2 linked regions of the Hamadaea flava genome follow. The protein of the gene in region 2 interacts with the protein of the main gene of each other region in a pairwise test. Links are inferred from orthologs where the notes say so. Each region holds a gene or a part of one and is shown on either strand. Other genes may lie near its edges.

Region 1 (5,682 bases), 210 kb from region 2 along the record:
AAGGCTTCATCCGCGTGGTCGACCGGAAGAAGGACCTGATCATCCGGGGCGGGTTCAACGTCTACCCCCGCGAGGTCGAAGAGGTGCTGGCCCGGCATCCCGCCGTCGCTCAGGTCGCCGTGGTCGGCGTACCGGACGACGCGCTGGGCGAGGAGGTCGTGGCGGTCGTGGTCGCCGCGCCCGACGTGGCGGTCACCGAGGAAGACCTGCTCGCGTGGTCCCGGGAGCAGCTCGGCAAGCACAAGTACCCCCGCCGGGTACGGCTCGCGAGCGAGCTGCCGATGGGGCCGAGCCTCAAAGTGCTCAAGCGGGAGATCCGCCGGCAACTCACCGACGGCACCCTCTAGCCGGAGGCGGCGGGTTAGAGGCGGCGGTTGGCGAGGCTCGGCAGTTCCTGCCGGATCGCGGCCAGCCGGTCGAGGTCGAGGTCGGCGAAGGTCACCCCGACGACGTCGGGAGCCTGGGCGACCACGGTTCCCCACGGGTCCACCACCATGCTGCGCCCGTAGCAAGTGCGCCCGGGATCGTGGTCGCCGATCTGCCCGGCGGCCACGACGTAGCACTGGTTCTCGATGGCGCGCGCCCGCAGCAGCACTTCCCAGTGGTCGCGGCCGGTGTGTGCCATGAACGCCGCCGGGACCAGCAGCACCTGGGCTTCGCCTTCGGCGGCCAGCCGCCGGTACAGCTCGGGGAAGCGCAGGTCGTAGCAGATGGACAGGCCGACGCGTACGCCTTCGACCGGGACGACGACCGTCTGGCCGCCGGCCGCCACCGCTGCGGATTCCTGATAGGACACTCGACCGGGGATCTCCACGTCGTAGAGGTGGATCTTCCGGTACGCCGCCGCGAGCGCACCGGACCGGTCGAACAGCAGCGACGTGTTGTACGTGTGCTCGGGGTCCGGGCCGGTCTCGTGGAACGATCCGGCCAGCACCCACAGGTTGAGGCGCTGCGCGAGATCAGCGAAGTGCTGGGCGTACTCCCCGTCGACGGGTTCCGGCCGCGGCAGTCCGGCGGCCGGGCCGAGGTAGTCGGTGTACTCGGGCAGCACGGCCAGATCGGCGCCACCGGCGGCCGCGCGCTCCAGCAGTTCGGCGGCGAACTTCAGGTTGGCCGCACGGTCGGCCCGGGCGTTGAGCTGGCAGACGGCTACTCGCATCGCTTATTTCCCTTCCGAAGGGCGGAACGTCTCCGAAGGCCGGAACGTCGACAGGCGCGAGACGGCGTCGGACAAGACTTCCGGCCGCTTGCAGAAGGCGAATCGCACGAGGCCCTGCCCGCTCGCCGGGTCGTCGTAGAACACCTGCGTCGGGATCGCCACCACGCCGCCCTGCTCCGCGAGGTCCCGGCAGAGCGCGGCGCCGTCGGCGTACCCCCACGAGGCGGCGTCGGCCTGCAGGAAGTAGGTCCCCTGCGCCGGATAGGTGCGTACCCCGGCGGCGGTCAGCCCGGACCGCAGCAGGTCGCGCCGTTCCTGGAGGCTCTTGGTCAGCTCGGCGACCCAGTCCAGCTCGTGCGTCAGGGCGTGGGCCACCGCCGCCTGGAACGGGGTGCCGCTGGCGAAGGTCATGAACTGTTTCGCCTTGCGTACCGCGCCGACCAGCTCCGCCGGGCCCAGCGCCCAGCCGATCTTCCAGCCGGTGCAGCTGAACGTCTTGCCCGCCGAGGAGATGGTCACGGTCCGCTCGCGCATGCCCGGCAATCCGGCCAGCGGCACATGCTCCAGGCCGTCGTACGTCAGGTATTCGTACACCTCGTCGGTCACCGCGATCAGGTCGCGCTCCACGCAGACCTGCGCGATCAGCTCCAGCTCCGCGCGCGAGAACACCTTGCCCGTCGGGTTGTGCGGGCTGTTCAAGACGATCATTCTGGTACGCCCAGTGACCGCACGGCGTAGGTCATCGGGGTCGAAGGCGAAACCGTCATCCGTCGGGCGCAGCGGCACGGCCCGATGCGTCGCCCCGGCCATGGCGACGTTGGCCAGGTAGCTGTCGTAGTAGGGCTCGAACAGCACCACCTCGTCGCCGGGTTCGCACAGCGCGAGCAGCGCCGCCGCGACGGCCTCGGTCGCACCGGCGGTCGTCACGACCTCGGTGGCCGGGTCGTACGCCAGTCCGTAGCGGGCCAGCCGGGCCTGGACGATGGCCTCCTTCAGCGCGGGCAGCCCGTCGACCGGCGGGTACTGGTTGAGCCCGCCCACGATCGCCGCCTGGGCCGCCGCCAGCATCCCGGCCGGCCCGTCGGTGTCGGGGAACCCCTGCCCCAAGTTGACCGCGCCGGTGCGCTGGGCCAGCGCCGTCATCTCGGAGAAGATCGTCGTTCCGATGCCGCGCAGCGCCGTGCGTACTCCGAAGGTCATCGGCTCAGTATCGGGGCAGATCTGTCGAGGCGCAGCAAGGGCAGCGCGCGTCCGGTCGCCGAGGAGATCCGTTCACCGATCCGGACCGCGCCCATCCGCAGGTAGAACGCCTCTGCCTGGGGATCGGCCTCGATCAGCAGCGAGCCGAACCCCTCCTCGGCCGCAGCAGCCGTCGCGCGGTCGAGCAGGACGCGGCCGACGCCGTGGCCGATCGCCCACGGGTCGACGAACAGCAGGTCGACCTCGCCCTCTGGTGGTTCGCCGGTCACCGTCACCATCCCGGCAACCCTGCCGTCCAGCTCGGCGACCAGGGTCCGGTGCGCCTCGACCTGGTCCTCGCGCAGGGTCAGCGCTGGTCGGCAGAGGTCCAGGAATGCCTGGTCATACCCCCAGTACGCCTTCGACCGCAGCACCAGTTCGCTCAGCTCGGCGGCTTCGCCGGGACGGCCGCGCCGTACGGAGATCGCCATGAGCGCAACGTTACTCGGGGAAGTCCGCGGGCAGCGTCCACAGCGATCGGGGGAGGACCAGGTTCCCGGCCGTGAACACCAGGCACAGCATCGGCTGGTCGCCGGACATGGTCAGCGCGATCTTCGGCTTGCGGGCCTGGTTGAGCCCCTTGAGCCCGAACAGCGTCACCGGGCGGTCCGTCCGGGACCGGTCCGCCTCCGCCTGCCACGCCTCGTACGCGTTCGCGAACCGCCACGGCGCGGAGTCGGCCAGCTGCTCGTAGAGCCGGTTGACCCAGCGTTCGGCGTACTCGGCTCGGAAGGTGCGCGTCGGCGTCCCGGCGAGCAGCCGGGTCACCTGCTCGTCGGCGGTCACGCCGGTCATCTGCAGGGCACGCCGCACATCCCCGGCACGGAGCGCCTCCACGACCGGGCGTACGCGCTCCGGCTGCGACACCTGCCACCGATTCCGGCGGCTGGTGCGGGCGTACGACCGGTTCCACAGCCACGGGGTGAGATCCCAGCGGTGTTCCTGGTTGCCACCGATGAGTTCGTCGACCGAGACGGTGAGCCCGTCGCCCACCCGCCGGGCGGTCAACCAGGGGCCTCGTCGGTGCGACGGGGTGCCGCCGACCGGGGTCAGCGCGACGACCGCCGAGCGGTGGAACCGGCCGTCGTGGGCGCGAGGGAAGTTGGCGCACAGGGCGCGCGCGTCGAGCCGGGCGGCGATCGGCTCGGCCGCCTCCGGCAGCGCCATGAGGCGTACCGGTGGGGCTTGCCGAGTCTTGAGCCGATCCGCCTGGGCCCGTTCGCGGCGGCGGGCCGCCTTGGCGTGCGGGCCGGGCGGCGTGGTGTGGAAGAGCGCGGGCCGGCGCCACCAGAGGATCAGCGCGTCGGCGGCCGCCCGCTCGCCGTCGAGCAGTTCGAAGACGACCACCGGCCGCGGGGCGGGCCCGGCTGTCCGCACTTCTAGCGGCTCACGCAAGCGTTCCCCGGCTCCGTCGTCCTCCTCGGTGATCTGGAGTTCGAAGACCAGAGTGCCGGGGGAGCCCAGGTCATAGCCCTCGCGGGCGTCGCGGCCCCAGCGGCCGTTCCAGTCGTGGTACTGATCCGGCACCGGGCGCGCCCGGACGACCGTGAGGGCGGCGTCCCAGGTCCCGTCGGGCGCGGCGCAGGTCAGCGCCACCACCGACGCCTCACCCGGGTGCTCCAGGCGACCCATCCGCACCGGTACGCCCGCCTCCAGGCACAGGCGCGCCACCGGTGCCAGCAGGGCACGCCGCTGCGCCGCCTGGGCCTCGCTCTCCGTAGGCATGCCGGGCATTGTGCCGTGCCTTGCCCGAGAAAGCGACCGGGCGAGGGTTTAACCTGGCCGGATGCCGGAACTCGTCTATCCTCCCGTGATCGCGCTGGCTCGGACCATGTTCACCCTGCTGGACATGCGGGTGCGGGTCGAGGGCGGTGAACACGTCCCGCGTACTGGCGGCGCGGTGATCGCCTGCAACCACATCAGTTACCTGGATTTCATCTTCTGCGGCTTCGGCGCGCGCCCGTCGAAGCGGCTCGTCCGCTTCATGGCCAAGCAGGAGATCTTCGCCCACCCGGTCGGCGGTCCGCTCATGCGCGGCATGAAGCACATCCCGGTCGACCGCGAGGCCGGCATCGGCTCCTACAAGGCGGCGCTGGCCGCGCTCAAGGCGGGTGAGGTCGTCGGCATCTTCCCGGAGGCGACGATCAGCCAGTCGTTCACGGTGAAGGAGATCAAGAACGGCGCGGTACGCCTGGCCGCCGCGGCCGAGGTGCCGCTCATCCCGATGGCGTTGTGGGGTACGCAGCGGATGTGGACCAAGGGCCGGCCGCGCACCCTGACGAAGCGGAACCTGCCCATCAGCGTGCTCATCGGCGAGCCGATGCGGCCGGCGCGCCGGGACAAGTCCGACGAGGTCACGGCCGCGCTGCGGGCGCGCATGGCCGGGCTGCTCGACCGGGCGCAGACGGAGTACCCCGAGAAGCCCGAGGCCCCGGGCGACGACTGGTGGCTGCCCGCCCACCTGGGCGGCGGCGCTCCGCTGCCGGACGAGGTGGAGTGACGGACGAGGCCGGTGTGACGGACGAGATCGAGTAACGGGTGCCCTGCCAGGGACCTCTCAGCAGAGCAGGCTACGGTGGCGTAACCTACGCAACCGTAGCCTGATTTGAGGGAGCCCCGCGTGACTGCATCGCCCGACACCCTGACCCTGCTGCGGGAGCTGGAGCCGACGGTCGAGACCAATCTCAACCGGCATCTGGCGACGGCCAAGGAGTGGTTCCCGCACGAGTACGTGCCATGGAGCGAGGGCAGCGACTTCGACGGCGTCCTCGGCGGCCAAGCCTGGGACCCGGAGCAGTCCCGGCTGCCCGAGGTCGCGCGTACCTCGCTGATCGTGAACCTGCTGACCGAGGACAACCTGCCCAGCTATCACCACGAGATCGCGACGACGTTCGGCCGGGACGGCGCGTGGGGCACCTGGGTGCATCGGTGGACCGCCGAGGAGGGTCGCCACGGCATCGCCATCCGGGATTACCTCCTCGCCACCCGGGCGGTCGACCCGGTCGCCCTGGAGCGCGCCCGGATGCAGCACATGGCGGGCGGCTTCACCAACGGCCACGATGGCGTGCTGTCCTCGATCGCGTACGTCTCCTTCCAGGAACTCGCCACCCGCGTCGCGCACCGCAACACCGGCAAGGTCAGCGGCGACCCGATCTGCGACCAGCTGCTCGCCAAGGTCGCCGCGGACGAGAACCTGCACATGCTCTTCTACCGGAATCTGCTGACGGCCGCCTTCGAGCTGGCCCCGGACGCGGCCATGCGTGCGGTGTGCGACGTGGTCAAGG
Region 2 (7,912 bases):
CCACTCCGGACTGCTCGCCGGTCAGCGCGATGCGAATCCGCTCCATGTGCTTGGTGAGCGAGACCTGCCGGACCAGTTCGGCGTCCACCGCGTCGGCCAGCTCGGCCGAGGTGGTGACCAGGACGCTCGCTGCCAGCGGGTCGTGCTCGGCCTGACTGATCAGGTCGGCGGCCACGTGGCGCGGGTCGGCGGTGTCGTCGGCCAGGACGGCGATCTCGGTCGGGCCCGCCTCGGCGTCGATCCCGACGACGCCCCGGACGAGCCGCTTGGCCGCGGTCACCCAGACGTTGCCCGGCCCGGTGATCAGGTCGACCGGCTCGCAGTCGTCCGCCGGGTCCAGCTCCCGCTCCAGGTCCGAGCCCCGGCTGCCATAGGCGAGCATCGCGATCGCCTGCGAGCCGCCGACGGCGTACACCTCGTCGACGCCCAGCAGCGAGCACGCCGCCAGCACCCGCTCGTCCGGCAGGCCGCCGGCCTCCTTCTGCGGCGGGCTGGCCACGACCAGCGCCTCGACCCCGGCCGCCTGAGCCGGAACCACGTTCATCACCACCGTGGACGGGTACATCGCGAGGCCGCCCGGCACGTACAGGCCGACCCGGCGGACCGGCAGCCAGCGCTCGGTCACCGTGCCGCCCGGCACGACCTGCGTGGTCACGTCCGTGCGCCGCTGGTCCGCGTGGACCTTCCGGGTCCGCGCGATCGCCTCCAGCAGGGCCGCGCGCACCTCCGGGTCGAGCCGCTCCTCGGCCTCCTTCAAAGCCTCCACTGGTACGCGGAGACGGGCGGGCCGGATACCGTCGAAGCGTTCGGTGGCCTCCTGGATCGCGTCGACCCCATGGTGTCGCACCCCGTCGATGACCGGACGGATCTGCTCGACGGCCTGAGACACGTCGAGCTGGGCACGAGGCAGGAGACTGCGCGGGTCGACATCCCGTCCGCGCAGGTCGATACGGGTCAACACGCGGGCAAGTCTACCGAGCGGGAAGTCCGGAACCGCGCGGCGTTACCACCGGATGGGATCACTGTGACCCACGCCCCTGCTCGCGAGGAGCCCAGGGGTGTCCCGGCGACGTCTCGGCGGGCCGAACCGTGCGGAAAGGTTGATGTGTAACATCCCGCGGGTACCGTGGACAGATGTCGCCTCGGTTGCCGCTGTTTCCGCTCGGGACGGTGTTGTTCCCGGGACTGGTTCTGCCCCTGCACATCTTCGAGGAGCGCTACCGCCAGCTGATCCGCCAGCTGATCGACCTGCCCGACGGGACTCCGCGCGAGTTCGGCGTGGTCGCCATCGATCAGGGGCTGGAGGTTCTGCCGCCCAATCCGGGCTCGGACGTCACCGAGCTCAGCCTGCACGACATCGGGTGCGTGGCGCAGTTGCGTCAGGTCACCGAACATCCGGACGGGCACTTCGACATCGTCGCGGTCGGCGACCGCCGGTTCAAGATCACCGGAATCGCCGCCGACGACGCCCCCTACCCCGTCGCACACGTCGAGTGGTACCCGGAGCCGGACGCCGACGCGGAGGCCGACGAACTGGCCCCCCAAGTGCTGTCCATCTTCCGGGACTATCTGTCGGCGCTGCGCGGCGGACCCGACGACCAACTGCCCGACGATCCGAAGGTGCTCTCCCACCTGGTGGCGGCCAGCACAGCGCTGACCGTGGCCGACCGGCAAGCCCTGCTCGCCGCGCCGGACACCACTACCCGGATGCGCCTGGAGATCAAGATCCTGCACCGCGAATCGGCCCTGCTCCGGCAGGTCCGGGCGGTGCCGATGCCGCCGTCGGAGCTGCACAAGCCGCCGTCGCTCAACTGAACGCGGGGCCGCCCGCCTCCTCCGGGCCGATCCCGGGCGCTGCTTCCGGCGTACCAGTGGATCGGGGAGCCCGCAGGGACGGCCATCGTGACCAGGCCGCGAGCAGGGTGACGGTGAGCGTGGAGCCGAGCGCGGGCAGCAACAGCACGCCCTCGACGGCGGGCGGCCACCACCGCAGCAGTTGAACGCGCAGATCGTTGGGCTTGCCCAGCTCCGTGCCCGCGGGCGCGGAGTGCAGCTCCTTGAGGTACGCGTCGAGGCCGAGCTGGCGGCCGAACTTCCAGGCGATCACGGCCGCGACCGTGCCCGCCACCGCGAGCAGCACGATCAGCAACGGACCGCGCAGCCGCCGGAAGAGGATCCAGGTGACGACGGCGAGAACCACGCCGAACGAGAAGCCGAGCACGGCGAACCAGCCGTCGCCGGACATGAACTGCTCGGGCTGCGGATCGTTGTAGACGGCCCCGTCCTGGACGATCAGCACCGGCACGTTCGGGGCCAGCTGCTGCCAGAGCAGCCCGAGCGGGAACCCCAGTACGCCGGCCAGCAGCACGGCGAGGGACTGGAGCAGGACCAGCACGGGCCGGCGGGGCTCCGGCGCGGGCTCGGGGACCCAGGCGTACTCCGACTCATCCACCACCGGGTGATCCTCTCAGATCCGTCTGAGCGCCGACTGGGGACGGGTCATTCGCCGGCGTTCGCGTGTCGCCCGTGCGGCAAAATCATAAAATCGATAATTCGGGCTATGCGGTAAAACGTCACCCGCTACTAGCGGACCTCCAGACAGCTCAGCCGAGCGAGCCCGCCCCCAGGAGCTGCTTGATCTCGGATCGGAAAGCGCCGTCCGGATTGACCCGCTCCGGACCGACCTCGAAGATGCCGCCACCGCCGGCCCACCGAATCCGCAGCAGCAACGGGTGCTCGCCCGGGTGCGAGGCCACGATCCGAAACAGCTCGTCGTGAAGCTGAGGGATGCGTTCGCCGGCCACGTTGAGCGTGACCGGCGGGTGAGCGTCCAGGTCGGCGTCGGAAACCTGCAGGATCGCCAGGTCGGTGGCGAACACGGACATCGACCCGGTGTCACGCCGATTGATCCGGCCCTTGACCGCCACGATCAGGTCTTCGGCCAGCTGCGGACCGACCATTTCGTAGGTGTTCGGGAAGAACAGCACCTCGATCGACCCGGCGAGGTCTTCCAGCGTGGCAGACGCCCACAGCTTGCCCTGCTTGGTCGTCCGCCGGGTGATGTTGACCAGCATCCCGGCGATGCTGACATTCGTCCCGTCGTTGGGCTCGTCGGACAACAGATCGCTGATCGTCCGGTCCGCGTGCGCACGCAAGATCCGTTCGGTGCCGGCCAGCGGGTGCGAGGAGACGTACAGGCCGAGCATCTCCCGCTCGAAGCTGAGCAGTGTCTTCCGGTCCCATTCGCCTTCGCGGACCGTCAGATCCAGGCCGACGACGGTGTCCTCGGCCGGCATGACCGCACCGAACAGATCGAACTGGCCGTTGGCTTCCTGCCGTTTGATCCCGGTGACGGCTTCCACCGCCTGCTCATGGACATCGAGCAGCCCTCGGCGGGGATGGCCCAGGCTGTCGAACGCCCCCGCCTTGATCAAAGACTCGATGGTCCGCTTGTTGCAGACCACGAGATCGACCTTGGACATGAAGTCGGCGAAGGAGGTGAAGGCCCCCTTCTCCGTACGGGCTCGCACGATCGCGTCGACGACGTTGGTGCCGACGTTACGCACGGCGGACAGGCCGAACCGAATGTCGCCGTCCACCGGGGCGAACGGGCCGACCGAGCTGTTGACGTCGGGCAACATGACCTGAATGCCCATCCGCTTACATTCGGCGAGGTAGACGGCCATCTTGTCCTTGTCGTCGCCGACCGAGGTCAGCAGCGCCGCCATGTATTCAGCCGGATAGTTCGCCTTCAGGTACGCCGTCCAGAACGACACCAGCCCATAGGAAGCCGTGTGGGCCTTGTTGAAGGCGTAGTCGGCGAACGGGACCAGGATGTCCCACAGGGTTTGGATCGCCTCATCGGAGTAGCCGTTCGCACGCATGCCGTCACGGAACGGCGCGAACTCCTTATCAAGGACGGCCTTGATCTTCTTACCCATGGCCTTGCGCAGATTGTCGGCCTTGCCGAGGCTGTAGCCGGCCAGCTTCACGGCGGCCATCTGGACCTGCTCCTGATAGACGATCAGGCCGTAGGTCGGGCCGAGGATCTCCTCCAGCGGCTCGGCCAGCTCCGGGTGGATCGGAACCACGGGCTGCTGGCCGGTCTTGCGCAACGCATAGTTGGTGTGGCTGTTGGCACCCATCGGACCCGGCCGGTACAAGGCCAGGGCGGCGGAGATGTCCTCGAAACTGTCGGGACGCATCAACCGGAGCAGGTCCCGCATCGGGCCGCCGTCAAGCTGGAACACGCCTAGGGTGTCGCCACGGGCCAGCAGCTCGAAGGTGGCCGCGTCCGCCAACGGCAGCGAGTTGAGGTCGATCGTGCGCCCGGTAGTGGCTTCCAGGTTCTTCAACGCGTCGTCGAGGATCGACAGGTTCCGCAAGCCAAGGAAGTCCATCTTGATCAGGCCGATGGACTCGCATGTGGGATAGTCCCACTGGGTGATGATCGCCCCGTCGTCCTCACGCCGTTGCAGCGGAACGTGGTCGATCAGCGGTTCAGCCGACATGAGGATGCCCGCGGCGTGCACACCTGTCTGCCGGACCAGACCCTCCAGCCCGCGAGCCACCTCCATCACCTTGGCGACGTCGGCGTCGGAATCGTGCAGCGCCCGGATCTCGGCGGCCTCGGCATACCGTTGATGGTTCGGGTCGAAGATCCCGGACAGGGGAATGTCTTTACCCATCACCGCCGGCGGCATCGCTTTGGTGATCCGGTCGCCGACCGCGTACGGATAACCCAGCACCCGCGCGGCATCCTTGATCGCGGCCTTCGCCTTGATCGTGCCGAAGGTGCCGATCATCGACACCCGGTCGTTGCCGTACTTCTCCGTCACGTACCGAATGGCCTCGACGCGCAAACGCTCGTCGAAGTCCATGTCGATATCGGGCATCGACACACGCTCGGGATTGAGGAAGCGCTCGAAGATCAGACCATGGCTGATCGGATCAAGTTCGGTGATGCCCAGCGCATAGGCGACCATCGACCCCGCGGCAGACCCACGGCCGGGACCCACCCTGGTGGCGCCGCCGTTCTCCTTGGCCCACATGACGAAGTCGGCGACGATGAGGAAGTAGCCCGGGAACCCCATCTGCTGGATGACGCCGATCTCGTACTCACACTGCTTGCGCCGGTCGTCGGGGATGCCCTCGGGGAACCGGCGCTGCATCCCGCGCCAGACCTCTTCCTCGAACCAGCTCTGCTCGGTCTGGCCGTCCGGAACGGGGAAGCGAGGCATGAGGTTCCTCGCCTCGAACATCCCCGTCAGATCCACCCGCTCGGCGATCAGCAGCGTGTTGCGGCAGCCCTCCTGCCACACATCCGAGGCGTCGACGGCATACATCTCCTCGGCACTCTTGACGTAGTAGCCCTGACCGTCGAACCGGAACCGGTTCGTGTCCGAGATGTTCGCCTGGGTCTGCACACAGAGCAGGGCGTCGTGCGCGGCCGCCTGATCGGGCCGTGAGTAGTGCAGGTCGTTGGTGACCACGGGCCGCAAGCTCAACCGGCGGGCGATGTCCAGCAGCCCGTCTCGCACCCGGCGCTCGATCTCCAGACCGTGGTCCATGATCTCGACGAAGTAGTTGTCCGGGCCGAAGATGTCCCGATACCTCGCCGCGGCCTTGAACGCCTCCTCCTCGTGGCCGAGCCGCAGCCGTGTCTGCACCTCGCCGGAAGGACAGCCGGTGGTCGCCATGAGCCCGTCGGCATATTCGGCCAGCAGGTCGGCGTCCATCCGGGGCTTGCCGTACTGCCCCTCGAGGGAGGCCCGGGACGACAACCGAAACAGGTTGTGCAGGCCGGTGTTGTTCTGCGCCCACATCGTCGCGTGGGTGTAGCGACCGGCTCCGGAGACGTCGTCGCTGCGCTGATCCGCGGTACCCCACCGCACCGGCTTGCGATCGAACCGGCTGCCGGGTGCCAGGTACGCTTCGATGCCCAGGACGGGCGTCAACCCGACCCCTTTGGCCGCCTTGTAGAAGTCGGCCAGACCGTGCAGGTTGCCGTGATCGGTGATCGCCACCGCGGGCATTCCCAGTCGGGATGCCTCTGCCATGACTTCTTTGATGCGCGCCGCACCGTCGAGAATCGAGTACTCGGTGTGCACATGCAGGTGAACGAAGTTGTCAGCCACCAGAACCCCCAACCACCGATCGCCAGCCTGGGACAGCCTAGTCCCCGGGGCGGACAACAAGCATCTGCCGACACCCCCGGAGAGACCGGCATCTCATGATCAACTCAGCGCGCGAACGGCTCCAGCATCATCGCCGTGGCGGTCAGCCAGGCGCGCCGAGTCGACGGCTGCAACGCCGTGTACTCGATCGACGACCCCGGCTCCAGCGCGGCGTCATAGGGCACGACCGCCACCGCCCGCGTACGCGTGGCGAAGTGCGCCCGCAGGTCCTCCAGCAGGGCCGACGGCCCCGGCGTCGGGCAGGACAGCAGCGTCACCGCGTTGTCGGCGAGCCGGCCCAGGCCGACCTCGTGCAACAGGTCGATCATCCAGTCGGCGGTGAACGCCGCGTCCTCCCGGGGCACGGTCGTGATCACGAGCTGGTCGGCCGCCTGCAGGACGGTCTGCCAGTTGGCGCTCTCCACGTTGTTGCCGGTGTCGACGCAGATCACGTCGTGGGTCCGGCCCAGCAGGTCCAGCACCCGCCGGACCGTGTGCGAGTCCAGGCGCTGGGCGAACCGGGGGCTCTCCTCCCCGGCGAGCACGTCGTAGGAGCCGTCGGAGGCGTGCCGCAGGTATCCGTCGAGCAGGTCGGCCATCTCGTAAGACGGTGCGTTCTCGATGGTGACCAGGTCGGCCAGCAGATGCCGGATCGTCCGGGCGTGCCGGGCGCTGCCCGCCCGCAAGCCGAGGGTGCCCCGCAGCTCGTTGTCGTCCCAGGCCAGCACGCCCCGGCCGCGTACGCTGCCGATCGTGGCGGCGGCCAGCACGGTGGCGGTCGTCTTGTGCACGCCGCCCTTGGGGTTGGCGAACGCCAGTACCCGAGGTCCGCCGAGATCCCGCCGCAGCAGGTTGACCTCCGCGTCCGCGGAGTTGTTGGCGGTGGGCGTGGGCCGCCACTCGATCGGATTCGATGGCATCGGCGCGACGCCCCGTTGCTGGGGATACTCGCGTTGTTCCTGCCGCGGCGCGCGGCCGCGGTCGAGCAGGACACGCCAACGCGGGTTGTGGTCCTCCTGCGGTGGTGTGCGCTCCACGCTTCGACCTCCCAGCGCCGCCCGTGGTCCCCGGCTTGTCGGCGATCGCCGGGGCCGCCTACGGGATACCGGATCAACCTTAGGCGGTACGGAGCAACCTGCCATCCCGCCGTCGGCCGATTGCGTGCCGATCTGGCAAGCCGGGCATCGCGTCACGGGTACAACGACCGGCCCTCAGCCCTGGGTATCCCCCGGTGGGATCGCGATCGTCCGCTGTTCGGGCAGGGGTGGCCAGAAGACCGCCCGGTCCAGCCGCCGGATCTCGGGGGCGACGTCCACCACTCGCACGCCCGCGCGGTGCGCGAGCGGTTCCAGCGCCGCCGGGGTCGCCCGGACCACCGCCGCGTACGCGCAAGCGCAGTGCTGGGCGTACGCGTCGCGTTCGGCGGCGGCGACCCGCTGCCCGGATTCGTACACGGCGACCAGGTCGGCAGCGGGGCTCGCGGTCAGCTTCGCGGCGTACTCGGCGGCCTCGCGGCTCTTCCGGTCGGCGATCTGTCCCATCCCGGTCACCACGTCGACCGGCACCTTCGTCACCGGGATGCGGACGATCTCGGTCTGCTCGCCGGCCAGCGGCACCCGGACGTAGACCGCCGACACCGCGACGCCCGCCAGAATCGGGGTCAGCGACTCCGGCGGCAGATACTCCGTGAGCGTCACCAGGGCGTACGCCTCCGGTGCACCCTCGGCCGCCAGCTT

What was found. Proteins that work in one complex are often made in the same cells at the same time.
Region 1: the proteins of dnaE (region 2) and HDA40_RS31425 interact in binary tests that used the Escherichia coli proteins (3 or more experiments, as listed by UniProt). The link is inferred for Hamadaea flava from one-to-one orthologs.

The regions. Positions count from the first base shown.
Region 1 is NZ_JAMZDZ010000001.1:6,688,019-6,693,700, forward strand. The notes cover bases 262-3,172. They hold HDA40_RS31425 (pyridoxal phosphate-dependent aminotransferase), read right to left. Parts: upstream 2,360-3,172; coding sequence 1,163-2,359; downstream 262-1,162. Other genes in these bases: HDA40_RS31415 (long-chain-fatty-acid--CoA ligase), read left to right, coding at 262-347; HDA40_RS31420 (carbon-nitrogen hydrolase family protein), read right to left, coding at 362-1,159; HDA40_RS31430 (GNAT family N-acetyltransferase), read right to left, coding at 2,356-2,829; HDA40_RS31435 (hypothetical protein), read right to left, coding at 2,840-3,172. Outside these bases: more of HDA40_RS31415, read left to right, coding at 1-261; more of HDA40_RS31435, read right to left, coding at 3,173-4,123; HDA40_RS31440 (lysophospholipid acyltransferase family protein), read left to right, coding at 4,185-4,898; HDA40_RS31445 (acyl-ACP desaturase), read left to right, coding at 5,019-5,682. UniProt on the Escherichia coli protein: Shows aminotransferase activity with methionine and histidine as substrates, and to a lesser extent also with phenylalanine.
Region 2 is NZ_JAMZDZ010000001.1:6,895,540-6,903,451, reverse strand. The notes cover bases 2,404-6,532. They hold dnaE (DNA polymerase III subunit alpha), read right to left. Parts: upstream 6,138-6,532; coding sequence 2,604-6,137; downstream 2,404-2,603. Other genes in these bases: HDA40_RS32420 (DUF2567 domain-containing protein), read right to left, coding at 2,404-2,455. In the rest of the region: hisD (histidinol dehydrogenase), read right to left, coding at 1-961; HDA40_RS32425 (LON peptidase substrate-binding domain-containing protein), read left to right, coding at 1,135-1,815; more of HDA40_RS32420, read right to left, coding at 1,808-2,403; HDA40_RS42700 (hypothetical protein), read right to left, coding at 7,388-7,912. UniProt on the Escherichia coli protein: DNA polymerase III is a complex, multichain enzyme responsible for most of the replicative synthesis in bacteria. This DNA polymerase also exhibits 3' to 5' exonuclease activity. The alpha chain is the DNA polymerase catalytic subunit.